Regions from separate parts of the Oscillibacter hominis genome, predicted to be linked through region 3. Evidence: predicted binding sites of a transcription regulator. Region 3 holds the regulator's gene; each other region holds the start of a gene.
What was found. Region 3 encodes Rex, which represses fermentation and respiration genes when NADH is low (regulators of the CRP and FNR family bind a similar motif). Its sites were predicted from a motif close to ATTGTTAANNNNTTAACAAT; they were not measured.

Region 1: the regulator Rex is predicted to act here: its motif matches at 3,429-3,448, upstream of H8790_RS06335 (butyryl-CoA:acetate CoA-transferase).
Region 2: the regulator Rex is predicted to act here: its motif matches at 4,916-4,935, upstream of H8790_RS11050 (acetyl-CoA C-acetyltransferase).

Annotation. Positions count from the first base shown of each region.
Region 1 covers NZ_CP060490.1:1,255,574-1,265,627, forward strand. The annotation lists gene H8790_RS06315 (DUF3343 domain-containing protein) at 1-100, opposite strand, end outside; gene ispF (2-C-methyl-D-erythritol 2,4-cyclodiphosphate synthase) at 167-643, opposite strand; gene ispD (2-C-methyl-D-erythritol 4-phosphate cytidylyltransferase) at 652-1,377, opposite strand; gene H8790_RS06330 (CarD family transcriptional regulator) at 1,380-1,868, opposite strand; gene H8790_RS06335 (butyryl-CoA:acetate CoA-transferase) at 2,016-3,362, opposite strand; gene H8790_RS06340 (bifunctional 4-hydroxy-3-methylbut-2-enyl diphosphate reductase/30S ribosomal protein S1) at 3,533-5,491, opposite strand; gene H8790_RS06345 (lysophospholipid acyltransferase family protein) at 5,488-6,078, opposite strand; gene cmk ((d)CMP kinase) at 6,075-6,758, opposite strand; gene H8790_RS06355 (BaiN/RdsA family NAD(P)/FAD-dependent oxidoreductase) at 6,760-7,995, opposite strand; gene H8790_RS06360 (MurR/RpiR family transcriptional regulator) at 7,988-8,854, opposite strand; gene H8790_RS06365 (pseudouridine synthase) at 8,994-9,707, opposite strand; gene H8790_RS06370 (D-alanyl-D-alanine carboxypeptidase family protein) at 9,717-10,054, opposite strand, start outside.
Region 2 covers NZ_CP060490.1:2,212,254-2,222,307, reverse strand. The annotation lists gene mfd (transcription-repair coupling factor) at 1-3,278, shown strand, start outside; gene lepB (signal peptidase I) at 3,271-3,852, shown strand; gene H8790_RS11055 (hypothetical protein) at 3,899-4,870, shown strand; gene H8790_RS11050 (acetyl-CoA C-acetyltransferase) at 5,167-6,423, shown strand; gene iadA (beta-aspartyl-peptidase) at 6,548-7,708, opposite strand; gene iadA (beta-aspartyl-peptidase) at 7,721-8,890, opposite strand; gene nhaC (Na+/H+ antiporter NhaC) at 8,894-10,054, opposite strand, start outside.
Region 3 covers NZ_CP060490.1:1,461,270-1,471,323, reverse strand. The annotation lists gene H8790_RS07435 (sodium ion-translocating decarboxylase subunit beta) at 1-224, opposite strand, end outside; gene H8790_RS07430 (acetyl-CoA carboxylase biotin carboxyl carrier protein subunit) at 249-617, opposite strand; gene H8790_RS07425 (OadG family protein) at 637-918, opposite strand; gene sfsA (DNA/RNA nuclease SfsA) at 1,148-1,822, shown strand; gene H8790_RS07415 (manganese efflux pump MntP) at 1,891-2,418, shown strand; gene H8790_RS07410 (Na/Pi cotransporter family protein) at 2,473-3,429, shown strand; gene nrdG (anaerobic ribonucleoside-triphosphate reductase activating protein) at 3,458-3,946, opposite strand; gene H8790_RS07400 (anaerobic ribonucleoside triphosphate reductase) at 3,961-6,297, opposite strand; gene H8790_RS07395 (S-layer homology domain-containing protein) at 6,764-7,831, opposite strand; gene H8790_RS07390 (redox-sensing transcriptional repressor Rex) at 7,846-8,475, opposite strand; tRNA gene H8790_RS07385 (tRNA-Arg) at 8,652-8,728, shown strand; gene H8790_RS07380 (hypothetical protein) at 9,215-9,391, shown strand; gene H8790_RS07375 (CatB-related O-acetyltransferase) at 9,388-10,041, shown strand.

The sequences.
Region 1 (10,054 bases), 210 kb from region 3:
GCGCCCGAAAAATCTGGGCGCGGATGCCGATCCGTTCCAGCACCCTGCTCATCCGCTGGGCATAGGTGATGGAGCGGGCGATGATCAGGTAGTATTCCATAACTCATTCCCCCTCTCAACTCAGTGTATGCCCAAAGGAAAAGAGCGTGCCGGAACCGGCACGCTCTCACTTCTTTTTTTCCAGCAGCACAATGGCGTGGGCCGCCATACCGGAGCCATCTCCCGTAAAGCCCAGTCCCTCCTCCGTCGTGGCCTTGACGTTGATCTGCCCAAGCTCCACGCCCAAGGCATCCGCGATGTTCTCCACCATGGCCTGGCGGTAGGGGGCGATCTTCGGCGCCTGGGCCAGCAGCGTCACATCCGCGTTGACCAAAGCGTACCCCGCCTCCCGGAGCTTTTGCCCCACCCGGATCAGCAGCAGCAGGCTGGAAGCTCCGGCGTACTGGGGATCCGTGTCTGGAAAATGCGATCCAATATCCCCCAGCCCCGCGGCGCCCAACAGCGCATCCATCAGGGCGTGGAGCAGCACATCCGCGTCGGAGTGGCCCATAAGCCCTTTCTCGTAGGGGACATCCACCCCGCCCAAGATCAGGTTCCGGCCCGCTTCCAGCCGGTGGACATCATATCCCTGCCCAATCCGCAAACCGGTCATCACGATTCCTCCCGCTCCTGTAAAATTGCCTCTGCAATGGTCAAATCCACCGGGGTGGTGATCTTGAGGTTTTCCGGATCGCCCTCCGTAAGAAAAACCTGCTTTCCCATGCGCTCCACCGCAGAGCAGTCGTCGGTGAGTTCCGCGCCGGACTGGAGGGCCGACTGGAGCGCGGCCCGCAGCAGATCCGCATCAAAGGCCTGGGGCGTCTGCACCGCATAGAGAGTCTCCCGCCGGGGCGTATCCACCACAACGCCCTCCTGCGCCACTTTGATGGTGTCTTTTACGGCCACGGCAGGGGCGGCGGCGGCAGTGACGGCGGCCTTGCGCACCACCTCGGCGATCAGCTCCGGCGTCACCAGGGGCCGGTCCCCGTCCTGCACGGCGATGAGTCCGGCCTGGGAATCCGCCTCCAACGCCGCCAGGTAGACGGACTCCTCCCTGCTCGCTCCGCCCCGCACCACCTTGACCGGCTTGGATATCCCAAAGGTTTTGCAGAGGTCGGAAACGGTCAGGATGTCCTCTTCCCGGGCGGCAATGAGGATTTCGTCCACATGCGACACCTGATCGATGGCCAAAAGGGTCCTGGCCAGCACCGGGATTCCGTCTATGGGCATAAACAGTTTGTTGCCGCCGCCCATCCGAGAAGAGGCGCCGGCAGCGGCAACAATCATGGTGCAGAAGGGGCGCTGTGCGTCCCTGAATTTTTTAAAAAACGATTTCATCACTATGGCTCCTCAGTCGTCATCGCATGGTTGATCCGGTCTTCTACCTCCTGATAGGCACACCCTTCGGTCAACACGATCTCCGAAATCAGGATCTGCTTTGCGCTGTGCAGCATCTTCCGCTCGCCGGTGGAAAGCCTGTGGGCACTCTCCCGCTGCATCAGCCCCTTGATCACCCTGGCCACCTCATAGAGGTCTCCGGACTTCAGGCGTTCCATATTCTCCCGATACCGGTGGTTCCAGTTGGAGGGCTCCTTCACCACCAGGGCGGGAATGGCGCGCAAAAGCGCCTCCGCCTCGGCCCGTCCCACAACGGCGCGGATTCCAATGGCAGGGCTGTTGGAGACAGGGATTTTCAGGAGCAGCCCGCTCACAGGCATCTCGAAGACATAGTACTCCCGGATCGTCCCGTTGATCCGTTCGTGCACAATGTCGCTGATGACGCCGGCTCCGTGCATGGGGTGAACCACATAATCCCCTACGCAAAACATATATGCGCTCCTTCCTTGCCCCATTCCCTCCATTTTATACTTCTATCTCACATTATACAGGCAATTTCAGCCATTTACAAGAGATTTCCTCTTTTTTCCCATCAAATAAGGGAAGGCGGACAGACCGCCTTCCCTTATTTTGATCAATCAGCGCTTGTTGCTTGCGCGCCAGATGTGCATGGCCCCTGCCTGGGCGATCAGCTCGTCCCGGAACTCCGGGTGCGCGATGCTGATGATGGCTTCCGCCCGCTCCCAAGTGGACAGGCCCTTCAGGCAGACCTTGCCGTATTCCGTCACCAGATAATGGACATTGGTCCGGGTATCCGTGACAACGGAGCCGGTAGAGAGGGTGGGACGGATGCGGGAGACCAGCTTGCCCGTCTTCTTGTCCGTAAAGGTGGAGGAGCAGCAGATGAAGCTCTTGCCGCCCTTGGAGAGGTAGGCGCCCAGGACAAAGTCCAGCTGCCCGCCCGCTCCGCTGATGTGCTTGACTCCGGCGGATTCCGCGTTGACCTGGCCGAAGAGGTCAACATCCACCGCGTTGTTGATGGAGATGAAATTGTCCAGCTCGGAAATGGAGCGGATGTCGTTGGTATAGCTGACCGGCGCGCTCATCAGCTCGGGGTTTTCGTGGAGGTAGTCGTAGAGCTTCTGGGTTCCGGCGCCGAATCCGTACGTCTGGCGGCCCCTGTCGATGTTTTTTCTGGAGCCGTTGATCTTGCCGGCCTTGGCAATATCCACAAAGGCATCCACATACATCTCCGTATGTACGCCAAGGTCCTTCAGGTCGGACTCCGCGATCATGCTGCCCACCGTGTTGGGCATGCCGCCGATTCCCAGCTGGAGGCAGGCGCCGTTGGGAATCTCCTCCACGATCAGCTTGGCCACAGCGGCGTCCACCTCCGTGGGGGCTCCTCCTCCGGGCAGGATGCCCATTGGGTCGTTGTTGCCCTCCACGATCATGTCCACGTCACTGATGTGGACGCACTCCTCCATTCCGCCGCAGCAGCGGGGCATGTTCTGATTGACTTCCACGATCACCACTTTGGAGGTCTCACAGACCGCCTTCATGTGGGAGGCGTTGGGGCCGAAATTGAAGTACCCGTGAGCATCCATCGGCGCAACCTGGAACATGGCCACGTCGTCATGGACGATGTGCTCCCGGTAATACCGGGGCAGCTCGGAGTAACGGATGGGGGCGTAGAAGGCGATCCCCTCAGCGATCATCTTGCGCTCGATGCCGCTCATATGCCAGGAATTCCAGGTAAAGTGCTCCGCCGCGCCGGGCACCTCGGCAATGGCCGGCTTCCATAGGCAGATGCCGCCGCGGACCTTGACGTCCGTCAGCTCCTCAGCGCGCTTTGCCAGCGCCTGGTCCAGCACCCGGGGATGGCCGGTGCACCAGCCGTAGTCCACCCAGTCGCCGGATTTGACGACCTGCACCGCCTGATCGGCCGTGGTCAGTTTTCTTGCATATTCTTCCGCATAGCTCATGTGAAACTGCTCCTCCCTGTCTGTTCAATCCCTGATCGGGTCAGGGTATTTTCTTCCCTTGCCATGATTGACAATATAATAACATAGCCCGATTGGAAATGCAATTCAGAATCCGTGCACATGAAAAAAAGAGGCAGATGATACGCATCTGCCTCTTTTGGTAGTTTACTTTATTCCGCCTCGTTCTCCTCGTCAGCGGGAGCGGACTGGGGCTCCAGCAGGGCGCGGATGGACAGGGAGATTTTCTGCTTCTCCTCATCCACAGCGGTGATCTTGGCGTCCACCACCTGGCCCTCGCTCAGCACATCGCCGGGCTTGTCGATGCGGCGGTCGGCGATCTGGGAGATGTGGATCAGGCCGTCCACACCGGGAACCACCTCGGCAAAGGCGCCGAAGGTCATCAGCTTGACGATCTTGACGGAAGCCACATCGCCCACCTGGTAGGTATCCATGAACTGCTTCCAGGGATCCAGAGTGCGGTCCTTGACGCCCAGGGAAATCTTCTTCTTTTCCGCGTCAAAGGAAATGACATAGACTTCCAAGGTGTCGCCGACGGAAACCACCTCGGCGGGGTTCTTAATGCGGCTCCAGCTCAGTTCGGAGATATGGACCATGCCGTCCACGCCGCCGATGTCCACAAAGACGCCGTAAGAGGTCATGGACTTGACGGTGCCGGTGTAGTGCTTGCCCACCTCGATGGACTCCCACACAGCGGCGGCAGCGGCCTGGCGGGCCTCCTGCTGGACGGCGCGGATGGAACCGACCACACGGCGGCGGGCGCGGTTCACCTCAGTGATGCGCAGCTGCACCTTCTGCTTGAGCATGGCGGACAGCTCCGCCCCGCGGGGAAGGCCGCTCTGGGAAGCGGGGACGAATACACGGACGCCCTTGACGGAAACCACGATGCCGCCCTTGTTCTCCTCGGTGACAACGCCTTCCAGAATCGTCTTCTCGTCCACGGCCTTTTCGATGTTCTCCCACACCTTGACCGTGTCCAGACGCTTTTTGGAGAGCTCGGCATATCCCTCGATGTCATTGACACGCACGATGTACGTCTCAATTTCATCGCCGATATGTACGATGTCCTCAGGCTTGGCATTGGGATCGTCAGACAGTTCGCTCAGCTTGATATAAGCAGCCTGCTTAGCACCCACGTCCACCTGCACCTCAGTGGGAGTGATGGCCGTGACAATGCCGGTTACCTTCTCTCCTGTATTTAAAGTTTTAAAAGACTGATTCAGTAATTCCTCGAAGGATTCCTCTTTCCCCTCAGCCGCTTTGATTTCTTCACTCATGGTTGCATATACCTCCTTAATGATGCCCGCAGGCGTGGATGCGCCGGCCGTAAGACCCGCAACAGAGCAACCATGGAAAAAATCCGGCGAGAGCTCGTCCGCCTTTTCGACTTGAATCACGGAACGACATCTCTCTTGGCAAATTTCTGTCAGATGCTTGGTGTTGGCACTTTTGCGGTCGCCGACTACCACCATCGCGTCAACCATGGCGGAGATTTCCGCCGCTTCCGACTGACGTCTATGCGTAGCATTGCATATTGTATCAAATATTTTTAAATTTGTACACTGGTTTTTTAAGATTTTCGCGGAAGTTTCAAAAAGTTCACGGATACATGTGGTTTGTGCAACAACGGTAACCGGTTTCTCACAAGGGCTATTTTGCCCGGAAATCCACTTACTTAGCGCATCAGAAGTGTCAAAAATCAAGGGCGCGCTGCACCAGCTGGCAATGCCCCGAACCTCCGGGTGTCCCGGATCCCCGATGATCACGGTTTGACGGCCCTCCCGCTCCGCCTGGGCCACCAGGTTCTGAATCCGCATCACATTGGGGCAGGTGGCGTTGACGCACCGGACGCCCCGTCCCTCCAGCATGAGCAGAATCTCCTTGGACTCGCCATGGGAGCGGATTACAGCCACATCTCCTGAGGACAGCTCCTCCGGGCTTTCCGCCTTGCGGACGCCCCGGCGCTCCAGTTCCTCCACCACGCTGGCATTGTGGATGATGTCCCCCAGCATCCAGCAGCCGCCGCATTCCTCTGCCGTCTGAGCGGCCAGGCGCACCGCGCGCTCCACACCGTAGCAAAAGCCGGCGGACTTGGCAAGTATCACATTCATTCCGATTTCCCCAAGGCATAGGACCGACGCAGCACCTCATCGGCAATGGCCTGCACCTCTTCCGCCGTCCCGTGCCGTCCTGTATAGGAGGGCTGATAGGGCTGGCCGATGATGATGCGGCTTCTGCGGAAGATCCGCTTTTTCCCATCCACGAAAACGGGCACCAGGACGGCCCCGGTGCGGATGCCGATCATGGCCACGCCGCCTTTGGCCGGGACGTCACCCTCCCGCTCCACCCGGGTCCCCTCCGGGAAGATCAGCAAATTGTCCCCGCATTTGATGCTCTGGATGGCGGTTTTCACCGCGTTCAGATCGGAATTCCCACGGGCCACGGGAAAGGCTCCCAACTTGGTGACAACCCAGCTGAGCACAGGGATGCGGAACAGCGAGTCCTTTGCCATGATGTGCAGCCGGTAGTCGATGGGCAGGGAGACCACAAGCAGCACCGGGTCCCAGTTGCTGGAGTGGTTCGGGCACAGCAGGGCCCCGTGGGGTGGGAGGTTCTCCAGTCCCTCCACGGAAACCGGCTGAAAAAAGCGGAAAATGGGGCCGAACACCCGCCAGACAAACCGAAAGAACCTGTTCATCGTCCAATCCGCTCCTCAATCAGCCGGAGCAATGCGTCCCGGCTCTCGTCAAAAGTGAGGTGGGTGGTGTCCACCGTGACCGCGTCCTCCGCCGCCCGCAGCGGAGCCGCCGCCCGGTGGGAGTCGTTGTAATCCCGCTCCTCAATTTCACGCAGCACCTTTTCGTAGGGCTCCGGCGTTCCCCGCTGCTCAAGCTCCAAACAGCGCCGGCGGGCCCTGGCTTCCGGCGCTGCGGTCAGGAAGATTTTGACGTCCGCATCCGGCAGCACCACGGTGCCGATGTCCCGCCCGTCCATGATCACATCGTAGCGCCGGGCCATATCACGCTGCATCTCCATCAAAAAAGCCCGGACAGCGGGATGTGCCGAGACCGCCGAGGCACAGAGGGAAATTTCCGGCAGGCGGATGCGCTCCGTCACGTCCTCACCGTTGAGGATCATGTGCTGAAGGCCGTCCGGGCTGTAGGTCATATCCAGGTGGATATCCGGGAACAGCGCTTTCACCGCTGCTTCCTCCCCCGGGTCCACGCCTCGGCAGCGGGCAAAGTACCCTACCGTTCGGTAGATGGCACCGGTATCCACATATAAAAAGCCCAGCTTCTGGGCAAGGGCCTTTGCCAGCGTGCTTTTTCCGGCGCCGGAGGGCCCGTCGATGGCAATGGCGCTGCGTATCTCTTTCATGCTATCCCTCACAATTCGCGGCGGCCTCTCCGGCGGCCTTGCCGGTGGCCCAGGCGATCTGCAGATTGAATCCGCCGGTATAGGCGTCTACATCGATCATCTCACCCGCAAAGTATAATTCCTTTACAATCTTTGATTCCATGGTCTTTGGGTCGATCTCCCCCACCTTGACTCCCCCTGATGTCACAATGGCGTCCGCAACCGGCCGCAACCCGGAAACCACTATGGGAAAATGCTTCAAAAGCTGCAAAAGCCCCCTTCTCTGCTCCCGGGTGATCTCATGCACCTTCTGATGGGCGGGAATCTCAGAAAGCTTCACCATGATGGGAATCATCTTCTGCGGCAGCAAGTCCCCCAGGGCGTTGCAGAAATCGCTGTTGCAGTGCTTTTCAAAGTCCGACAGCAGCCGCCTGTCCAGCTGCTGCTCATCGAGGGCGGGCTTCAGGTCGATCTCCAGGTGGTAGGCCTTTTTCCCCCAATGGCGCATGTGGGCGGATGCGGACAGGACAAGAGGGCCGCTTACCCCAAAGTGGGTAAACAGCATCTCGCCGAAATCCGTATAAATCTTCTTGTTGTTTTCAAAGACACTCAGTTCCACGTTGCGCAGGCTCAGCCCCTGGAGCTCGGCGCACAGGTTCCCCGCCTCCTGGAGCGGCACCAGGGAGCCCTGCAGGGGCGTGATGGTGTGCCCGGCCTCCGCCGCCATGCGGAACCCGTCCCCTGTACTGCCGGTGGCGGGGTACGAGACGCCTCCAGTGGCCAGGACCACGGCGTCCCCGGGATAGTCCTGCTGTCCACCCCGGACGCCGCGCACGGCTCCGTCTGAAAGGAGCAGCGACGAAGCCCGGTCCCGGACCACCTCCACATGGAGCGCCTTCATGCGGCGCTCCAGTGCGGCGCTGATGTCGAAGGACCGGTCAGAAACCGGAAACACCCGGTTTCCCCGCTCCACTTTCAGCGCCACGCCCAGGCTCTCGAAAAAGTCCATGGCGTCGTGCCCGTCAAAGCGGCTGAACGCGCTGTACAAAAACTTTCCGTTGCGGGGCACGTTGGCCAGCAGCTCCTGCAAACCGGCGCAATTGGTCACATTGCAGCGCCCTTTTCCGGTGATGTTCAGCTTCTTGCCCAATCGCTCATTGGGCTCCAGCACTGTGACAGCGGCACCGGAGCGGGCCGCGCAGATGGCGGCCATCATGCCGGCGGCACCGCCGCCCACCACCACAATCTTTTTATTCATCGTCCATCTTTCCGAACACGCTGTAAGCATCCCAGATGCCCTCCAACTCCGCAAAGGTCTTGGAGATATCCCGGTTCATCTGGACTCCGATGTCCACGATCAGCGCGTTGAGCAGCGACAGCGGCGCAGCCATGGAGTCGATGAAGGAGATCATCTCGCTGCGGACCAGCAGCGCCGCACCGGCCATCTGATAGAGGGGGGAGAGCTCACTGTCCGTGATGGCGACCACGTCCGCACCCCGGTCGGCGGCAAACTTGATGGTGTTCAACGTGACTTTGGAGTAGCGGGGAAAGCTGATGCCGATGATCACATCTCCCGGCCCGATTCGGAACAGCTGCTCAAAAATTTCTCCGGCCGCATTGCTCTGCACCAGTGTCACATTCTCAAAGAGTAGATGGAGATAGAAGTTCAAATAACCCGCCAGGAACGAGGAAGAGCGGACGCCTAAGATATAGATGTGGCGGGCATGGGTAAGCTTATCCACCACGCGGGCCAGTTCGTTGCGGTCCACCTCTTCAATGGCCATACGGATGGTCTCCATATCGGACTGCATGACGGCGCTCAGCACATCCTGGCCCGTCAGCTGGTCGTTGGAGGCCTTGATGCGCTGCAGCGAGGTCAACTTGCTGCGGATCATCTCCTGCAATGCCCGCTGCATGCTTGGATAACCGTCATAACCCAATTCGGATGCAAAACGCACCACAGTGGATTCACTGACATGCACCATCTTGCCCAACTTGCTGGCTGTCATGAAGGCGGCTGTGTCGTAGTTTTCCAAAATATAGTTTGCAATCAGTTTCTGTCCCTTGGAAAAGGTGCTCATATTGCTCTCAATGGTATGTAGGACGCTTTTTGCCATGGGAATCCTCACCTGCCTCTTATCGTACAAATCATTCTCAGGTATACTGCGGCCATGCCCTCCACAGTCACAGTATACAAAAGTAGTATACCACAAGGTTTTCTCTTTTTAAACTCAATTTTGCAAGTTTCTTAAATTTTCATGCACGGTCCAGAAGTTTTGCAAGTTCTGATTCAGTCAGATACCGCCAATGGCCAACAGGGAGTTCGCCCAGCTCCAGCGTGTGTTCCCGGATACGGCGGAGCCGCTTTACCATCAGGCCGCAGCTGCCGCACATTTTCCGGATCTGCCTGTTTTTCCCCTCGTGTATGGTGATGAGCAGGTCTGCTGTCCGGCCGCTTCGGCGCAAAATCTCCACCTGTGCCGGGCGGATGGCCTCCCCTTCCACCTCCCTCAGCGCGGAAAGGCGGCGGTCAGCGCCGGAGGGCTCCCCATACACGGAAACAAAATAAGTCTTTTCAATCTCGTGGCTGGGATGCAGCAATTTCTGCATCAGTTCCCCGTCGTTGGTCAGCAGCAGCAGTCCCTCCGAATCCATATCCAGCCGGCCCACAGGGAAAACCCGCACACCGCCCAATCCCTTGAGCAGGTCCGTCACCACAGGGCGGCCTTTTTCATCCGACAAAGTGGTCACATACCCCCTGGGCTTATTCAGCATAATGTAGACAGCAGGCACATTTTTCGAAATGGGCCTGCCGTCCACGGTGATTTCAGCACGATCCGGATCGGCTTTCTCCCCCAGATGGGCCACATGCCCATCCACGAAAACCCGGCCGCTCTCCAGCAGCTGTTCCGCCGCCCGCCGGGAACACAGCCCCGAGGCGGCGATGATCTTTTGAACTCTCTCTTCCAAATGTCCCTCCTATGGCAAAAAGGAGAATATCCGGTGCAGGAAGCTGACCGGCTCCGGGAAATCCAGCTCCACGTCCTGCCCGCAGACCAGCTCCACGCAGCCAACCTCCTGCTCACCCAAGTAAAAGCGGATTTCGCCTAAGGGGGTGCCTGCATAGACGGGGGCGGATACCTCCTCCGGGAAGTCCGTCTCGGTGCGCAGCTTCTCCCCCTGCGCCAGCGGGTAGGAAAACGTATCCGCCGCTAACAGCGGCACACGGGGCCGGGTCCCGCCACTTACGCTGACCACTCCCATGTGCTCCCCTGCCAACACCTGTGTGGAGGCGGGATAGGTGGAAAATCCATAGT
Region 2 (10,054 bases), 750 kb from region 3:
TGCGGCTGCTTGGCCGCGACTTCCAGCTTACCTCCGCCGCCTTCTCCCGCAGCTGGGAGCACCGGCGCCTGGCCGCACTCTACGCGCTTGCCAAGGGCAGGGAGAGCGTGGTGGTGGCCACGGTGGACGCCCTGATGCAGCGCTCTATCCCCCGCGAGGTGCTCCTGGACGCGGCTTTTACGGTGAAGGTGGGCGGCCGGGCAGACCCCCAGGCCCTGGCGGAGAAGCTGACTGCGGCGGGCTACACCCGCTCCGACCAGGTGGAGGGTGTCGGCCAGTTTGCCCTCCGGGGCGGCATTTTGGATGTGTTTTCCCCTATGATGGAACGGCCGGTACGCTGCGAGTTTTTCGACGACGAAATCGACTCCTGCGGACTGTTTGACACAGCCACCCAGCGCCGGATCAAAAATGTGAAGTCCGCCCTGATCCTCCCGGCCTCGGAATTTCTTCCCGCCTATGGGGAGGGGGGCGTCTTGGCGCTGGCAAAGGCGCTGGAGGCCCTGGCGGCCAGGTCGGAGAAAAAGCATGAGAAGCTGGCCCAGACCCTCCGCGCCGACGCGGAGCGCCTTGGCGCCGGCGCCATGCCCGACGGGCCGGACCGGTATCTAACGGCACTGTATGGGAAGATGACGTCGGGGGCGGACTACCTGCCGCCGGATGCGCTGGTGTGCATCAGCGAGAGCGCCCGGGTGGACGAGGCAGCCAAGGGCAGGGCGCTCCAGTGCAAACAGGACACGGAGACGCTGCTTTCCGCCGGCGTGCTGGCTGGGGAATGGAGCAAGCTCTATCTGAGCCCGGAGGAGCTCTTCACCCAGCTGGAGGAGTTCCCCACCATGATGATGGACGCGCTGCCCACCTCCCGATACCCCATGCGGCCCAGGGGCCTTTTGTCCATCTCCGCGAAACAGCTCAGCTCCTATGGCGGCAGCCTGGAGACCGCTGTGTCCGACATGGCTCACTACCGCTCCACCGGCAGCGGCGTACTGGTATTCTGCGGCAGCGAAACCCGGTGCAAAAACCTTCAGAGGCTGCTGGAGGAGCGGGAAATCCCTTCGGTGCTGGATCTGGAGGGGACGGGGCCGCTGGAGCCGGGGCAGGTGCGCATCACCGTGGGCGCCCTCTCTGCCGGCGCCGAGTACCCCCAGCTTCGGCTGGCCGTTTTGACGGAAGGCCAGCTGATGGCCCCGGCGCGGAAAAAGCAGCGGGTGAAGAAGGAGGATTCCAACCGCCAGAAAATCCAGTCCTACACCGACCTCTCCCCCGGTGACCTGGTGGTCCATGTCCACCACGGCGTGGGGCGGTTCGTGGGCATGCAGCGCATGCCTGTGGACGGTGTGGAGAAGGACTATATCAAGATCGCCTACGCCGGCGGAGACTGCCTCTATGTCCCGGCCACCCAACTGGACCAGGTGAGCAAGTACATCGGCGGCGGCGAGGATACAGAGCGGCAGAAGCTCAACAAGCTGGGCGGTACCGAGTGGGCCAAGCAGAAGAGCAGGGCCAAGGCGGCGGCCAAGGACCTGGCCAAGGGCCTCATCGCCCTCTATGCCGAGCGGCAGAAGCGGCCCGGGTTCGCCTTCTCCCCCGACTCCCCCTGGCAGCAGGAATTTGAGGAGTCTTTCGACTACGCGGAGACCGACGACCAGCTGCGCTGCATCGCGGAGATCAAGGCGGACATGGAGCGCCCCCGGCCCATGGACCGGCTGCTGTGCGGCGATGTGGGCTACGGCAAGACGGAGGTGGCGCTGCGGGCGGTGATGAAGTGTGTCCTGGACGGCAAACAGGCCGCCATCCTGGTGCCCACAACGGTCCTGGCCCAGCAGCACTACGCCACCGCGGTCAGCCGCTTTCGCAACTTCCCGGTGAAAATCGAGGTGCTCTCCCGGTTCCAGACCGGCCGTGTAAGCAAGCAGGTCCTCCAGGACGCCCGGGACGGCAGCGTGGACCTTCTGATCGGGACCCACCGGCTGCTGCAGAAAAACATCGCCTTCAAGGATTTGGGACTCCTCATCATCGACGAGGAGCAGCGCTTCGGCGTCACCCACAAGGAGCGGCTCAAGGAGATGAGCAAGCAGGTGGACGTGCTGACCCTGACGGCAACGCCCATCCCCAGGACGCTGAACATGGCCCTCTCCGGCATCCGGGACATGAGCACCATTGAGGAGCCGCCCATGGACCGCCAGCCGGTGCAGACCTATGTGCTGGAACACGACTGGGCGGTGGTGGAGGACGCCATGCGCCGGGAGCTGGCCCGGGGCGGGCAGGTCTATTACCTCCACAACCGGGTGGAGTCCATCGACGCCACCGCCTCCCGCATCCGCAAGATGTTGGGTGAGGACGCCCGGGTGGTGGTGGGCCATGGGAAGATGAGCGAACAGGAGCTCTCCGACGTGATGCAGCAGATGGTGGACGGGTCCGCCGACGTTCTGGTGTGCACCACCATCATCGAAACAGGCATTGATATCCCAAACGTGAATACACTTGTGATAGAGGATGCGGACCGGATGGGCCTGGCCCAGCTCCACCAGATCCGCGGCCGAATCGGCCGCAGCTCCCGCCGGGCCTATGCCTATCTCACCTACCGCCGGGGCAAAATCCTGACGGAGACGGCCTCCAAGCGGCTCAGCGCCATCCGGGAATACGTGGAGTTCGGCTCCGGTTTTAAGATCGCCATGCGGGACCTGGAGATCCGGGGCGCCGGCAATCTGCTGGGCCCGGAGCAGTCCGGATATATGATGAGCGTGGGCTACGACATGTACCTGAAGCTGCTGGAGGAGGCGGTGCTGGAGGAGCAGGGCCGGGAGAAGGCCATCGAGACCGAGTGCTCCGCCGATCTGACCATCTCCGCCAACATCCCGGAGTACTATGTGCCCTCGCCGGAGCAGCGGATGGACCTCTACCGGCGCATTGCGGCCATCCGCAGTGCCGAGGACTCATCGGACCTTATGGACGAGATGATGGACCGCTACGGCGATCCTCCCAAGCCGGTGCTGGCGCTGTTGGACGTGGCACTGCTGCGCTCCGCCGCGGCCAGGGCCGGCGTGGCCGACATCTCCCAGAAGGGAGAGCGTCTGGTGCTGACCCTTGCAAACTTTCGGCCGGAGGCCATCAGCGCCGTGTGCTCCATGCCAAAATACCGCCGCAGCCTGACCCTCTCCGCCGGGGAGACCCCGGCCCTCAGCCTCCGCCTCACTCCAAAGGCCGACGTGCTGCAGTGTGCCCTGGACCTGGTGGAGGAGCTTCGTTTGGCGGATACAAAGGAGAACGAAAATGGATGAACAAAAGAACGAACCCGTAAAGAAGGAGAGCACCCTGCACCGGCTGTGGAAAAACTACGGCTATTTGGTGGTGACTGCGGCTGTGGTCATCGTGCTGTTCCGGGTGATCCTGGCGCTGGCCTATGTGCCCACCGGCTCCATGGAGCCCACGCTGCCCACCCGCTCCATGTTCCTTGGCGTGCGGCTGCCCTATATCGTGGGCGATCCCCTGCCGGAGCGGGGGGACATTGTCATGTTCCGCAGCGAAGAGCTTGACGAGGTCATGGTCAAGCGGGTGATCGGCCTGCCCGGCGATACCATCGCCTTTGACGGCGGCGCCGTGGTGCGCAACGGAGAGAAGATCAAGGAGGAGTATCTTGCCGATGGGGTGCAGACCTATCCTGCGGTGGACGGGGCGGAATTCACCGTGCCGGAGGGCTGCGTCTTCCTCTTAGGCGACAACCGGGAGAGCTCCCTGGACAGCCGCTGGTGGGGCAACCCCTATATTCCTTTGTCTGCCATTCAGGCCAGGGCGCTGGTGAGCCTGTCCCTGCTGCCGAAGAATACCTGGATCGGCGTCCGGACGCTGTCTTAGTGCGGCCAGTCCGCGCCGGATCGATCTGGAAGGAGCGGAATCAAGCATGAAACGATTTCTGGCGTGTGCACTGGCGGCGGTGCTTTGCCTGAGCGCCTGCGGGGCCTCCGGCGGCGGTACGGTCAAAGAAGGGCTTTACTACGATGCCTCCGGAATCTGCCCCGATGCGGTGCTGCTGACGGTCAACGGGCAGGATGTGGCGGCGCAGCGGTACTTTTACTGGCTGACCTACACCTGCGACTACGCGGCCCAGGCTCTGGGCGGCGGCCTGGACTGGAGTGAGGAGCGGGAGGGCGGCACGCTGGCGGACTACGTAAAAGAGGAGGCCCTGCGCCGCACAACCCTCTACGCCGTGGTGGAACAGTGGGCCCGCCAGGCGGGCTGCGAGCTGACGGCGGAGGACAGGACCGCCATCGACAACCAGTTTGCGGCCAACGCCCAGCAATACGGAGGCGAGGAGCAGTACCTTGCCCAGCTGGCCTCCATGGGCCTGGATCGGGAGAGCGCCGACGCCCTCAGCTCGGACTACTACCTCTACGGCCATCTGAAAGAGGCCTACCCCACCTCACCGCTCTGCCCCGAGGGCAGCAGCCTGGAGGAGTACAAGGCCCGCTGCGCCACCGTCAGCTGGTGTGCCGTACCTGCCGCCGAGGGGAAAAGCGCACGGGCCCGGGCTGACGAGATCGCCGCGTCGGTCAACGGCGGGAAGCCCTTTGCGGAGGCCACCGCCGCCCTGGGAGGCGACGGCGCCCAAAGCGTCACGCTGACGCCGGAGGATGAGCTTTGCGCCCAGGCCGTTGCGATCGCCGAGGGAAGCTGCGGGGCGGCGGAGACGTCGGAGGGTGCCTTTGTGCTGCTGCGCCAGCCCCTGGAAGAATCGGCTGCGGCAGGCGCCTTTTTCGATGAGGCCCTGAGCCGTGCCGCTTCAGAGGCGGAGATCACCTATGCCGACACCTGGGACACCATTGACGCCGCTTCCTACTACGAAAAGGTCACTGCCCTGCGGGAGAAGCTGTAAAAGGCCCCTCCTGGTTTTCGTCAAGTCGACGAAAACCAGGAGGGATTTGTCAATTATTTAACAAAAATCTGGAAACAGGCCAATCCCCTCTTGACGGATGGGGGATTCTTCTGTATAATAACGACTGTCAGAGTTTGACAATAATTTAACAAAAGTAAACGTATACCTAAAGGAAAACCGCAAGAAACAGCATGAAATTCCCGTCAGACGGTTTGAAACGACACGGCAACTGTGATAAACTGGCTCTAATAGCATGGTACGCTTTGATACCGAATTTTTGAAAATGGAGGACAATCATGAAAGATCTGTATGTTGTCAACTGCTGCAGAACCGCAATTGGTTCCTTTGGCGGCGCATTGAAGAACACCCCTGCCGCCGACCTGGGCGCCATTGTGGTGAAGGAAGCCCTGAACCGCGCCGGCGTCAGCCCCGAGCAGGTGGACGAGGTGATGTTCGGCTGCATCCTGACTGCCGCCCAGGGACAGAACGTGGCCCGTCAGGTGGCCATCAAGGCCGGCGTCCCCTACAGCGTTCCCGCCTACACGGTGGGCATGGTCTGCGGCTCCGGCATGAAGTCCGTCATCGAGGGTGCCCGCTCCATCCTGGCCGGCGACTCCGACGTGGTGGTCTGCGGCGGTACCGAGAACATGAGCGCCGCTCCCTTTGCCTCCATGGACGCCCGCTGGGGCGCCCGCATGGGTGACAAGAAGCTGGTGGACACCATGATCAAGGACGGCCTGTGGGACGCTTACAACAACTATCACATGGGCACCACCGCTGAGAACATCTGCGACATTTGGGGCATCACCCGCCAGGAGCTGGACGAGTTTGCCGCCTCCTCCCAGCAGAAGACCGAGGCCGCCCAGAAGTCCGGCCGGTTTGATGATGAGATCGTCCCCGTCCCCGTGAAGGTCAAGAAGGAGATGGTGGACTTCAAGGTGGATGAGTTCCCCCGCGCCGGCGTCACCGCCGAGGGCATTGCCAAGCTGAAGGGCGCTTTCCCCATCGGCCCCGAGTCCCCCAATCCCCAGGTGGTCCACACCTTTGAGCCCACCGGCTTCCAGGAGTCCGGCGACAAGGGAACCCAGCGCGTCACCGCCGCCAACGCCTCCGGCATCAACGACGGCGCCGCCGCCATTGTGCTGGCCTCCGGCGAGGCTGTGAAGAAGTACGGCCTGAAGCCCATGGCCAAGCTGATTGGCTGGGGCCAGGGCGGCGTGGATCCCAAGATCATGGGCGTGGGCCCCGTACCCGCCTCCCGTCAGGCCATGGCCAAGGCCGGCGTGACCATCGAGGACATCGACCTGGTAGAGGCCAACGAGGCCTTTGCGGCCCAGTCCGTTGCCGTGGCCCGCGAGCTGCACTTTGACATGAGCAAGGTCAACGTCAACGGCGGCGCCATCTCCCTGGGCCACCCTGTGGGCGCCTCCGGCGCACGCATCATTGTCACGCTGCTCCACGAGATGCAGAAGCGTCCCGAGGCCAAAAAGGGCCTGGCCACGCTGTGCATCGGCGGCGGCATGGGTGTTGCCACGATTTTTGAGAAGTGCTGATTGATTTCCCTTCAGAAAAGAGGCGTCCGGCTTAAGCCGGACGCCTCTTTTTGCTGTAAGGGCACAGGAACGGTGCGGAGACGGGAAAATGGGGGCGACAATAGGCTGTGCCGCCCGTCCTGTCTTACACCTCAAACCGGCCGCGGATTAAGTGCTGTCCTTTCCAGACGGCCCGCTCTCCCTTGGCCACCACGCTCTCCACGGAGAAATCCTGGCCGTAGATTACGAAATCCGCGTCGGCTCCGGGAGCCACGGCACCTTTGATGCCGGCTTTGTCCAGCACACGCGCGGGGTTTGCGGTTACCAGGGCCAGAGCATCCTCCAGAGGCAGCACCTCCTCCTGTACCAGGGCCTGGATCAGCTGGTGGAGGCCATGGGGGGTGGAGTAGGTCAGGCCGACGCACTCGCCCTTCTCATTGAACCGAGGCTGGCTGCCGTAGCCGTCGCTGGAGACGGTGAGGCCGGAAAGGGGCATGCCCTGCTCCAGGCAGTAGCGGATGTGACCGGCCAGGGTGACGTTTTCCTCCATGGTGCCGCCGGCGGTGAAGTCCATGTTCCCGCCCATCTTTACCAGACGGACGCCGTCGTCCATCAATTCTTTGCCGCGGAAGTTCATGTGGGTGGGCAGGAAGGTCCTGGCGGGCACATCCGAGTGGTCCAGTGCGTAGAACACAGGGTCCAGACGGCCTTTGCCGCTGCCCATGTGCATGGTCAGCAGGCCGCAGCAGGGGGCCAGCAGCCCGGCCCTGCGGACCGCGGTGGCCAGTGCGATCAGGTCCTCGCCCTGGGGATTGGAACTGCGGTGATCGGATACGGCGATCTTGGCGCCGATGATCTCGGGGATGAGCACCATATCCCGCTCCACGCTGCCGGTGAGGGTGGTGGTGGGCCAGCCATAGGAGCCGGTGAGCATATAGCAGCTCAGCCCTTTCTCGGTCAATGCCCGGGTCTTGGCCAACAGGTTTTCCAGACTGCGGGAGACGCCGTCAGTCCCCAAAAGGCCCACCACGGTGGTGACGCCGCAGTCCAGCAAGGTGGCGATGGAGGCCTCCGGCGTCCGGGAGGCCGGGCCCTGCTCACCGCCGCCGCCGGTCACATGGACGTGGAGGTCGATATAGCCGGGCACCAATCGGTTCCCGCCCAGGTCAAAGCGCTCCACATCCGGGACATTGTCATATTCGGTGATGGAGTCGGCGATGCGCACGATGCGGCCGCCCTCCACCAGAATGTCTTTCTTTCCAAGGTGAGAGGGCGCGTAAACATCGGCATTTTGGAACAGTTTCAAGCTTATTTCCTCCTATTCAAATGTGCCTCTGGCCAGAAGCCGTCCTTGATGGAGCATAACGCGCCCGCGGGCGACCACGGTGGAGAGGGTAAGATCGGGATTGAGCAGCAGAAGGTCGGCGTCGGAGCCGGGGCGCAGCGCGCCTTTGGCCGGGTACAGGCCATTGGCCTCAGCCGCATTCCGGGTGCACACGCCAAGGGCCGTCTCCAGAGGGACGGCGTGCTCCGTGACGGCGGCACGCAGCTCCTCCAGCAAAGAGGACTGGGGAACCACCAGCAGCCGCTGGACACGGCCCTCCTCGTCGTGGACCGCCATGGAGCCGTTGCCGTCGGAGCTCATGGTCACATGGTTCATGGGCACGCCGCCTTCCAGGCACAGCCGGATGGCCGCGGCAGGGCCGACGCATCCTTCAAATCCGTCGCACGATCGGATACCGGAGGTCAGGTCGATATAGCCGCCCCGTTTGGCAAAGGCCATGCCCTCCTCCATCAGCCGGGCGGAGCGGTTGATGTGGGTGGGGATCAGGTGGCGGGCCGGGATCTCCGTCTCATCCAGAAGGCGGAAGAGCATGGACAGGCCCGCCTCGCCCACGCCCATGTGGAACTGCACCACGCCGGCCTTGCCGGAGAGCATGCCGCCCAGGCGCGCCTGGGTCACCAGCCGCTTGAGCTCGCTGAGAGTGGGCTGGGAGCTGCGGTGATCCGATAGGGCAATCTCGCCCACGCCTAACACCTTGTCGATGAGGATGATGTCCCGGCGGATGTCGCCGGTCATGGTGTGTACCGGCAGCTCGTAGGAGCCGGTGAGCATATAGGCGCTGATGCCCTCGGTCTCCAGGGCCCGGACCTTGGCCAGCAGGCTTTCGCTGTGGCGGGAGGTGCCGTCGGTGCCCAGTACGCCGATGAGCGTGGTGACACCGGAGCTCACGACGGTGGAAAGCTGCACCTCCGGGGTGCGGCTGTAGGGGCCTGCCTCCCCGCCGCCTCCGATGGCGTGGAGGTGCTGATCCACCAGGCCGGGGCAGGCGATGAGCCCGGAGGCGTCGATCTCCTCCGCCTTCAGGGCGGAGCAGCGGAGGTCAATGTGCTTCTCTATGGCCAAAATGGCGCCTTGGGCAATCAGCAGGTCCCGGACGCCGATGTGCTCAGGCGCATAGACGTCTGCGGAACGGATCAGGAGCATGGATCAGTCCTCCTTTGCCATTTCCTCCGGCGTCAGCTTCTTGATGCCGATGCCGGTGAAGCCGTAAAGGATGGCAAACAGGAATCCGATGTAGCACAGCACGGCCCAGGGCAGATAGTCCAGGGTCTCCACGCCCAAGGTGGCGGTCATATAGGCGCCCGCCGCGGACCAGGGGACAATGGGCACGACCACGGTGCCGGCATCCTCCAGGGTGCGGGAGAGGTTGACCGCGGCCAGGCCCCGCTTCTTGTAGGCGTCGCGGAACATCTCGCCGGGGATCAGGATGGACAGGTAGGAGTTGCCGGTGGTCAGGGCCATGGTCAGGCAGGCCACCACGGTGCTGGCAATCAGGCCGCCGGTGGACTTGACCACGCTCAGCAGGTTCTCCAACACCACATCCAGGCATCCGGCGCAGCTCATGATGCCGGCAAAGCAGAATGCACAGAAGACGAGCAGCGTGGTGGACATGATGCTGGTCATGCCGCCGCCGTTGATGAGGCGGGTGACTTCCCAGATGACGGCGGAGGGATCAAAGCCCTCCGCAGAGACCATGGAGACGTCGAAGCCGCCCACGGTGGAGGCAAGGATATTGGCCAGGGAGATATGCTGGAAGGCGAAGGCCATGACGCCCGCCACGGCGGAGGAGCCCAGCATAACGGGAATGGTGGGCAGCTTCAGCACAGACCCGGCCAGGATGATGACCGCGGGCAGCAGCAGGAGGATGTTCCAGCTGTACATGGTGTCCAGGGTGGTGAGCATGGTTTCCACGGTCTCGGGGTTGGGCACTGCGGCCACACCGGTGCCGGAGCCCACGATGGCGTAGACGAGCAGGGAGACCACGGTGGCGGGGATCGTGGTCCAGAGCATGTGCTTGATGTGGCTGTAGAGCTCACTGCCGGCGGCAATGGGCGCCAAGTTGGTGGTGTCGGAGAGGGGGGAGAGCTTATCGCCGAAGTAGGAGCCGGCGATGACGGCGCCGGCGGTGGCGGGCAGGGACACGTTCAGGCCGGAGGCAATGCCCATCAGGGCCACGCCCATGGTGCCGACAGAGCCCCAGGAGGTTCCGGTGACGATGGAGACCAGGGCGCAGATCAAAAACGCCGTGACCAGCAAAAACTTGGGATTGACGATCTGGATGCCATAGTAGATCATCATGGGGATGGT
Region 3 (10,054 bases):
TGGCCGCCGGCAAAAAGGGCCTCATGGTACATGTCGGCGCCGGGGAGGTTGGTGATGAGCATGCCGAATGCAATGGTCACCAGCAGCATGGGTTCAAACTTTTTCACCACTGCGAGATACATCAGAATGAAGGAGACGACGATCATGATCAGGCATTTCCAGTTGTCACCCACGCCAAACTGGTAAAAACCCGTCTGTTGAATAAAATTCAGAATTGCTTCCATTTTTCTTACTCCTGTCTCAAGACTTTACTGAATGACACACAGCAGTGCACCAGATTCCACAGTGGCGCCCTTGGTGGTGTTCACAGAGGCGATGGTGCCGTCGCAGGGGCACATGATCTCGTTTTCCATCTTCATGGCCTCGAGGATCATCAAAACCTGGCCCTTCTTCACCGCGTCGCCGGCAGCGACATTGATGGAGAGGATGGTGCCGGGCATGGGGCTTGCCACCTTTTCGCCATTGGCGGGAGCGGCAGCAGGAGCAGCGGCGGGGGCGGCAGGTGCGGGAGCGGCAACAGGTGCAGCAGCAGGAGCAGCGGCGGGGGCGGAACCGGAGATGTCTTCAAGGGTAATTTCATAAGCGGTTCCGTTGACATTGACTTTGTATTTCTTCATGTTCTTCTTCTCCTATACCTTAAAGTTTTTTCACAGACAGAATGCGGATAGCGGAGATATCGGTACCCAGCTCGTCTGCCACGGCCGCAGAAATCGCGGCAATCATCTCCTGGCGGTTCGGAATAGACGCTTCAGCGGGTACGGGTGCAGATGCGGCGGCAGGTGCTGCGGCCACGGGGGCTTTCGATGCCTTTGCTCCACACGCCCTACTCATGAGGGTTGCCAGAACAATGATGCAAATCAGACCGAAAAATACGGTTCCGATTCCCAGCAGGCATACGAACAAATTGGAATACGCCATGACTGATCCTCCTTAATGCCAATTTGAATTCATTGTAACAAAATTGTGAACGAAATACAATGACTTCCGTGACATAATTTTTTGATGTGATGACAAAATTACGTTAATTTTTTGTATGAAACAGACAAATAACGGAGGAAAGCTTGCAAAATTTATGCTTTCTTCTTGAGAAGAACCGTGATAAAATGACACTGTTCTTGCATGCAGATGGATAGAAAGTTGGGATGGAATGCAGTATCGGGATGTCAAACGAGCTCGCTTTCTGGAGCGGCCGAACCGGTTCATCGCCTATGTGGACCTGGAAGGCCGGCGCCAGATCTGCCATGTGAAAAATACGGGGCGCTGCCGGGAACTGCTCCTCCCGGGCGCGGAGGTTTTTTTGGAAACGGCGGAAAACCCGAACCGGAAAACGCCCTATGACCTGATTGCGGTGCGCAAGGGGGATCGGCTCATCAACATGGATGCCCAGGCGCCCAACCATGTCTTTGGGGAGTGGGCGGCGGATCACTGGCCCGGGGTGCGGGAAATTCGTCCGGAGTACACCTATGGGCATTCCCGGTTCGATTTCCGCATAGACACAGAGCAGGGAAGCGAATTCGTGGAGGTCAAGGGCGTCACGCTGGAAGAGGACGGATTCGCCCGGTTTCCGGACGCGCCCACGGAGCGGGGCGTGAAGCACATTGAGGAGCTCCAGCGCGCGGCGGAGGCTGGATTTGGCGCCACGCTGTTTTTCGTGGTACAGATGGAGGGAATCCACAGCGTGGCGCCCAACGACGACACCCACCCGGCCTTTGGGGCGGCGCTGCGACAGGCATCCCGGAATGGTGTCCGGGTGCTGGCATATGACTGCCTGGTATCTCCGGACCGCCTGGAGCTTCACTCCAGGGTGAAGGTGATTTTGTAGGCGGACATCAAAAAAGGAGGAAGACATTGGGAGTTCTGGAATTGTTCTTGATTGGAATCGGCCTGTCCATGGATGCCTTTGCGGTGTCGGTGTGCAAGGGGCTTTGCATGAAGACGGTGAATCTGAAGCACACTGCGGCCATTGCGCTGTTTTTTGGCGCCTTTCAGGCGCTGATGCCCTTTTTGGGCTGGTGGCTGGGGTCTCAGTTTGCCCGTTATATTGTAGCCGTTGACCACTGGGTGGCCTTTTTGCTGCTGGGCTTCATCGGCGGAAAGATGGTGAAGGAGAGCTTCGGCGGCGCGGGGGAAACGGCCTGTGACGCGGAGCAGCGGCTGGACTACAGGGAGCTGCTGATTTTGGCCGTGGCCACCAGCATTGACGCGCTGGCCGTGGGTATCACCTTTGCCTTTTTGGACGTGTCCATTGGGATGGCCGTCTCCATCATCGGGCTGACTACCTTTGTGCTGTCTTTTGCAGGCGTATTCGTGGGAAATGTCTTCGGCACCCGGTACAAGCAGCGGGCGGAACTGGCCGGCGGCGTGATTTTAATCCTCATCGGGGTGAAGATCCTGCTGGAGCACCTGGGGCTTATTTGAGAAAGGTCTTTTCCGATTCCCGGGCGCATATCCTGAATCCCATGGAGGGGCTGTATGGAGGTGCTGACCGGGATTTTATGCGCTATGGCGCTGTTTCTCTTTGGCATGTCGCTGTTGGGGGAAAGCCTTCAGGCGATGTTTGAAAAGGGGAGGGGTTTACATACGCTGCCCAAACGGGGCGGCTTTTTGCTGGGGGTTGGAGTGACCGCACTGCTCCAGTCCTCCTCCGCCACCACGGTGCTGGCGGTTTCGCTCTGCGACTCCGGGCTGCTTTCCTTTTCCCAGGCTTCCGCGGCCATTGCAGGGGCCAATGTGGGGACGACCTCCACGGCCTGGCTATTGTGTCTGGGGTGGAGCGTGCCGGAAGGGGAAGAGGTAGTGCTCGCCCTGCTGGCTGTGGCCGGGCTGGGGCTGTATCTTGCCGCCAGGCGCCGGACGGCCGGGGCGGCACTGATCGGGCTCTTTTTGCTGCTCAGCGGGATGCGGAGCCTGGTGGCCGCCGCCGCGCCGTTGGGGGATACGGCGCTTTTCCTGCGATTGGCGTCGCTGGCGGAGCATCCAATGTTGGGGTTTTTGGCCGGCGCGGCCTTTACCGGCGTTCTCCAGAGCTCCAGCGTCAGCGTGGGCATGCTTCAGGCGCTGGCCGCCGGCGGGACGCTGCGGCGGGCGGCGGCGGTGCCGCTGCTGTTGGGAATCAATGTGGGAACCTGTTCCACCACGCTGCTCTCTGCCCTGGGCTGCGGCACAGCAGGCCGGAGGGCCGCGGCGTTCCATCTGCGGTTCAACTTGGTGGGCGCAGCCCTTTGGATGCCTATTTTCCTCTGGCGGGGCCTGTTGGCCGCGCCGGTGACACCGGTGGAAATCGCAGCATGCCATACGCTCTTCAACCTGACCGCTTCGGTGGCTGCGCTGCCCACGGTGGAACAATACCGTGTGTTGCATGGGCTGCAGTCCACGGCGGGCCGTAAAAAGAGAAGGCCGGCCCATGGGGCCAAATCAAAAGCCGAGTGAATCTTCACTCGGCTTTTTCACATGGTTCCTATGGCTGGCGGAGGACTGCCCGCCCGGCCGCCATGCTCTCAGGGATGGAGATCACCCGCTGGTTGCGGCTGCCTCGCCAGGGGAGGGATAAGGTCCTCTGCTCCAAGAGGAAGGGGCCGTCCACCAACACGTCAAGCTCCCGCAGAAGAGCCTGCTGGGCCGGTGTGCCCTGGAGCAGCTGCTCATAGGTGTAGCCGGAGTAGCTCCACACATTCAGGCCGTTTTCGTGGGCGGCCCGGGCTAGCATCAAACACTCCTCCGGCTGCTCGAAGGGCTCTCCCCCGGAGAGGGTCAGCCCATCGGTCAAGGGGTTGGACAGCATCCGTTCCGCCAGCTCCTCCACCGGATGCTCAGACCCACCCGCGGCGTCATGGGTTTCAGGATTGTGGCAGCCGGGACAGCGGTGGGTGCAGCCCTGGACGAACACGGTGAAGCGAAAGCCCGGCCCGTCCACAATGGAGTCCTGTACCGTGGCGGCAATACGCATTCCGATCCCACCCTTCAACGCTGCGTCAGGGAGTGTTTCACCCGGTCCCGGACCTCTGCCCGCTTGGCGTCGTTGAACCGGTCCAGGGTGCCCACCAGGTATCCGGTGATGCGGCGGATCCGTTCAAAGCCCACGTCGCCGTCGCACTCGCGGCGGCCGCAGCCGGGGCACTCGTCGTTGATGATGCCGTTGTAGCCGCACAGGGGGTCCCGGTCCACCGGGTGGTTGATGGAGCCGTAGCCGATGCCCTGATCCTTCATGCAGCGGATGACCTTTTCAAAGGCCTCCAGATTCTGCACCGGATCGCCGTCCAACTCAACGTAGCTGATGTGGCCTGCGTTGGTCAGGGCGTGGTAGGGCGCCTCTAACTGGATTTTCCGGAAGGCGGAAATGGGGTAGTATACGGGGATGTGGAAGCTGTTGGTGTAGTATTCCCGGTCGGTGATGCCGGGAAGAATGCCGAAGCGCTGCTTGTCGATCTTCACAAACCGGCCCGAAAGGCCCTCAGCCGGTGTGGCCAGCAGCGTGAAATTCAGGCCCCGTCTCCGGGACTCCTCGTCCATCCTGGAGCGCATATGGGCCACGATCTCAAGCCCCAGGCGCTCCGAGCGCTCGTCCTCTCCGTGGTGATGGCCGGTGAGGGCCACCAGGGTTTCCGCCAGGCCGATAAAGCCGACGGACAGCGTGCCGTGGCGGAGCACCTCCCGGACCTCGTCGTTCCAGCCCAGCTGCTCCGAGTCCAGCCAAACGCCCTGGCCCATCAGGAAGGGGTAGTTGCGCACATGCTTGCGGCACTGGATCTCAAAGCGCTCCAGCAGCTGTTCCACGCAAAGGTCCAGCATCCGGTCCAGAGAGTCGAAAAAGACTTCGATGTCGCCCTTTGCCCGGATGCCCAGCCGGGGCAGGTTGATGGTGGTGAAGCTCAGGTTTCCCCGGCGGTTGCAGATTTCCCGGGATGGGTCAAAGACGTTGCCGATAACCCGGGTGCGGCAGCCCATGTAAGCAATTTCCGTCTCCGGATGGCCGGGCTTATAGTACTGGAGGTTGAAAGGCGCGTCTATAAAGCTGAAATTTGGGAACAGCCGCTTGGCGCTGCACCGCATGGCCAGCTGGAAGAGGTCGTAATTGGGGTCGCCGGGGTTGTAGTTGACTCCCTCCTTGACCCGGAAGATCTGGATGGGGAAGATGGGCGTCTCCCCTCCGCCCAGGCCCGCCTCTGTGGCCAGCAGCAGCTTTTCCATCACCAGCCGCCCCTCCGCAGAGGTGTCGCAGCCGTAGTTGATGGAGGAAAAGGGCACCTGGGCGCCGGCACGGGAATGCATGGTATTGAGGTTGTGGAGCAGAGCCTCCATGGCCTGATAGGTGGCCCGTTCCGTCTCCTGTACGGCCTGGCGGTAGGCAAAGGACTGATACCGCTCCGCCTGGTTTTCATCCAGGCGGAAGCACTCCATGAGAGCGGGCTGTTCCGCCTTCTGATAGGCGCCGCAGTCCGCCAGGGAGGGCTGCAGCCCGGACTGCTCATAGACCTCATCCAACAGCTTGCGCAGCGCCTCGTCGCAGCCTTCCCCGCCGCATTCCAGGCTCAATGCCCGGGCCAGGTTCTGGCGGTACGTGCGCCGGAAGGTCTTGCCCACGCCGATGGCCATGCCATAGTCGAAGTCGCAGATGGACTGCCCGCCATGCTGGTCGTTCTGATTGGACTGGATGGCGATGCAGGCCAGGGCGGCATAGGAGGAGATGTCGTTGGGCTCCCGCAGGGTGCCGCTGCCGGTGCAGAAGCCGCCGGCGAACAATCTGCGGATGTCGATTTGGGTGCAGGTGGTGGTAAGGGTATAGAAGTCCAGGTCGTGGATGTGGATGTCACCTTCCCGATGGGCCTTGGCGTGCTCCGGCTTCATGACGAACATCTGGTAAAACTGCTTGGCGCCCTCGCTGCCGTATTTGAGCATGGAGCCCATGGCGGTGTCGCCGTCGATGTTGGCGTTTTCCCGCTTGATGTCGCTGTCGATGGCATCTGCGTAGGTGATGTCCTCGTATATTTTCATCAAGCGGGTGTTCATCTCCCGGGCGCGGCTGCGCTCATTGCGGTAAAGAATATAGGCCTTGGCGGTCTGGATATAGCCATTGTCCATCAGAACCCGCTCCACCAGGTCCTGGATGTGCTCCACCTCAGGCTCGTCGATCCCCTCCACCTCCAGGATGGAGGCCACCTCGGCGGCCAATTGCCGGGCAGCCTCCGTCTGGCCCGGTTTATAGGTGGCGTCAAAGGCCTTGCCAATGGCCCGCGCGATCTTTTCCTGGTCAAACTCTGCCATGCGGCCATCGCGCTTTCGGATTTTTGTAATGGTCATATGCGGGATACCCTCATTTCTCTTACCATATCTTGTGCAATCATTGCTGTGCATCTCAGAAAGTTACTATTTATCGTATCACCGGCTGATTGGGCTGTCAATATGGAGACTGCCTGAACCCGGCAGGGGCCGGGCGCGGAAAGGCGCACAGCAAAGCTCCCGCGCCTTGCGGCGCGGGAGCCCTTTATGAAAGTGAAATGCCCTTAGCAGCAGGCAGACCCGCTGTTGCAGCCACAACCACTGTTGCAGCCACAGCCGCTGTTACAACCACAGCCACAGCCACCCCAGCTGTTACCGCCGCCACAGCAGCAGCAAACGATGATCAACAGAATGATGATCCAGCAGCAGCTGTTGCCGCCGCCAAAGAAGCCCTGATTACACATACCGGGAACCTCCTATGAAATGTTGGCCGGTGAACCGGTCACAGTTCATAGTATGCTGTCGTGGGGAAAGGGTGCACAGCGGCCTAAAAAATTCGGCCGCCGGTGATCATGGCCCTGGCGGAGAGCAGTTCATCGGAGGTAAAGACGCCGCTGTCCATCAGCTTCTGCTCCAAGGTCCCGGAGCCGTCGCTCAAAGAGGCGTCCAGGGCGTAATAGGAGACATACACCAGCTGTGCCCGGAGAAATGTGCCCGACTGGAGCATGGACACCTCGGCATCGGTGAGGACACCGGCGCTGCGGGCCGTGGCCATTGTAGCCGAGAGGTCTGTGTTGGCAGAGGAGCTGTAGCCCAGGGCGCGCAGCAAAAACTCCATGTACTGATTGGCGGAGATGGCCTGGTCGGGCTGAAAGAGCGTGGCAGTGAAGCCGTTGGTATAGCCCTTGGAGTAGGCGTAGGAGACATAGTGCTCCGACAGGGAGCCCCTGGCGATGTCGGTGAAGGGGATGGGGCCGGTATAAGATAGGGCCGCCTCTTCCTCGCCTAAAACACGGATGAACATGATGAGGGCCTGGATGCGGGTGGGCGCCATCTCCAGGTCAAAGCCGGAACCATAGCCGGTGTAGCTGCCCTTAAATAGATGAAGGGTTTTTAATGCCGAGGCAATGGCATTGTAATCCACGGAGTCGGAAAGGGTGAACCGGTAGGGCCCCTCATAGTGCAGCACCGCGGTCTTTGAGGTGACGGTAAAGGAAGCCGCCGTATCCTCCGCCACCAAATACCTGTGGTTGGCCGTCAACGCCGTGCCGCTGGGCATCTCTTTGCCGGCGGTGATGTCCACCACGGCGCCGGATGGGAAGGTGACCTTCATTGAGCCGGCCAACAGCATGCAGTCCGTGCCGGTGCTGCCGCACAGCACATCCCCTTCCTTCAGGCGGATTTCCTGTGTGGAGGAAGCATAGGTACCGGCACTCCCCTGGCCGGACGCATTCAGCCGGGCATCCACTGCGCTGTTGACCTTGTCAGTGAAGGTGCCGTTGAGGTAGGAGAGGGAGACCAGCGGGTCGGAGCTGTCTCCGCCGCTGGCCAGCGCTGCCAGGATGCAGCAGGCCGCAGCCAGAAAGGCGATGGGCGCCAGTGCTCTTTTTTTCATAGGGCTCCTTCCGTTTACGGATTGACAATCCGGTAGCTGAGCGTCAGCAAACTGTCAGAAAAGTGGATGTTCTCGATTTTGACCTCCGGGTTGGAGGAGACAAGCTCCAGGTTGGTAAAGTTCCAGAACCCGCGGATGCCGAGGTCCGTCAGGCGGTCCGCCAAATCCTGGGCAATGGATTTGGGCACAGTGAGAGAGACCACATCCACCTTGTGGGTGCGGATATAGTCCTCCAACTCGTCCATATGGTAGATATGTACGCCGTTGATGTCTGTCCCGATGATGGATGGAGCAATGTCAAAGGCCGCATCCACGGCAAAGCCGCACTGGGAGAAGCGAAAATTCTGGAGCAGGGCGTGACCCAAGTTGCCCACACCGATCATAATCAGGTGGTGGCTCTGATCCACCCCCAGGATGTGCCCGATTTCAGAGCGCAATTCCTCCACATTGTAACCGTATCCCTGCTGGCCGAACTCACCAAAGCAGCTGAAATCCTGCCGGATCTGAGAGGCAGTGATACCCATCTTTACCCCCAGGGAATGTGAGGAGATGCGAATGACGCCTTTGTTGCACAGATCATTCAGGTGCCTGTAGTATCTGGGAAGGCGCCGAATCACGGCGTCGGAAATGTTCTGCTTTTTCATATGATTACTCCTACCACTGGTAAAAAGATACACACAATTGACAACATTATAATAAAGTAAATTTCCGTATTTAGTGTATCGCAAAAGGAGCGAGTTTGTCAATTTTTTTAACAATCTTTTTTTGAAAAATTTTTCTTTACAGATTTGGTTTTATGTGTTATCCTTAACAAAGATGCGCGCCCGTAGCTCAGTTGGATAGAGCGTTAGACTCCGACTCTAAAGGCCGCTGGTTCGAATCCAGTCGGGCGTACCAAAAAGTCACGACAATCTGGATATCGTAGGTTGAATGCCTACGGCGCCAGGCGGTTGTGGCTTTTTTCTTATCCTAAATTGAGGCTTTTTCCAATAGATTTTGAGGCAGCTTGAGGGGCTGTGATGATTCGAACTCCCGTTTCCGGAGAATTACCCCCCAAATTTCACAGTGCCCTTTTTCAATGGCGAGAAAAAGCGCGCCGCCACACCAGTAAAAATTGCACAAAATGAAAGCGCCCGTTTTCAAGACTGGTAACAGTCCACAAAACGGGCGCTTTTATTTTAGAAAGGACGGAGATCAACATGCTATAATGTGGGCAAGAAAAAGAGGCCGGTATGAATCTTGGTCAAGGTTTTGTAGCTGTATGTGCTGGGACAGGCACACGATCAAGAGCAAACCCGGCTGCGATCTGCTGATCGGGATGGACGGGGAGCATCTTTGCTTCTGCGATGCATTTGCGTCGAAGACACTGCGGAGCACCTGCTGATGGATTACACCGACCAGTCTGGAGTGGTGGCGGGCCCATGGTACACCGGCAACGACAAATTTGAATTTGGAGAGGTATCCCACGATGAAAGCAATACGAAAGAAACGGGCGGTTGCCATAAGAATATGCCTGAGAAAGGATGTGATATAAAACAAGAAAGGATTTTAAGAACATGACTCACATTCCAGACCCTAATACGATCTTCCCAAACGAATACAAAACCTCATGCTTTATCAAGAATATAATCACAGCCACCAATATTACGGTTGGAGATTATAGCTATTATGATGATGCGGTTGACCCCACAGGTTTTGAAAAGAACAATGTGCTATTCAACTACCCTGAGTTTGGTGATAAACTTATCATCGGCAAGTTCTGTCAGATTGCTTCCGGAACCAAGTTCATTATGGGAGCGGCAAATCATCGAATTAGTAGTGCAACAACCTATCCATTTCATGTGTTCGGTGGCGCATGGAGTGAAAATACGCTGCCGCACATGGAACAGCTTCCTCACAAGGGCGATACAATTATCGGAAACGATGTCTGGATTGGGCAAGAGAGCATAATTATGCCCGGTGTGAAAATCGGTGACGGGGCAATCATTGCCGCTTATTCCGTTGTAGTCAAGAATGTTCCCCCTTACACGGTTTACGGCGGCAATCCTGCAAAGTTTATCAAAGACCGTTTTGATGACGAACTAAAAGACCTCCTTCTCCGTTTGCGATGGTGGGATTTTGCCCCGGAACAGTTGGTGGATATTCTTCCATTGCTGTGCAATCCTGACCTGATAAAACTAAAGCAATCATTGGCGGAGAAACTCATATAGGTATCGGCAACTT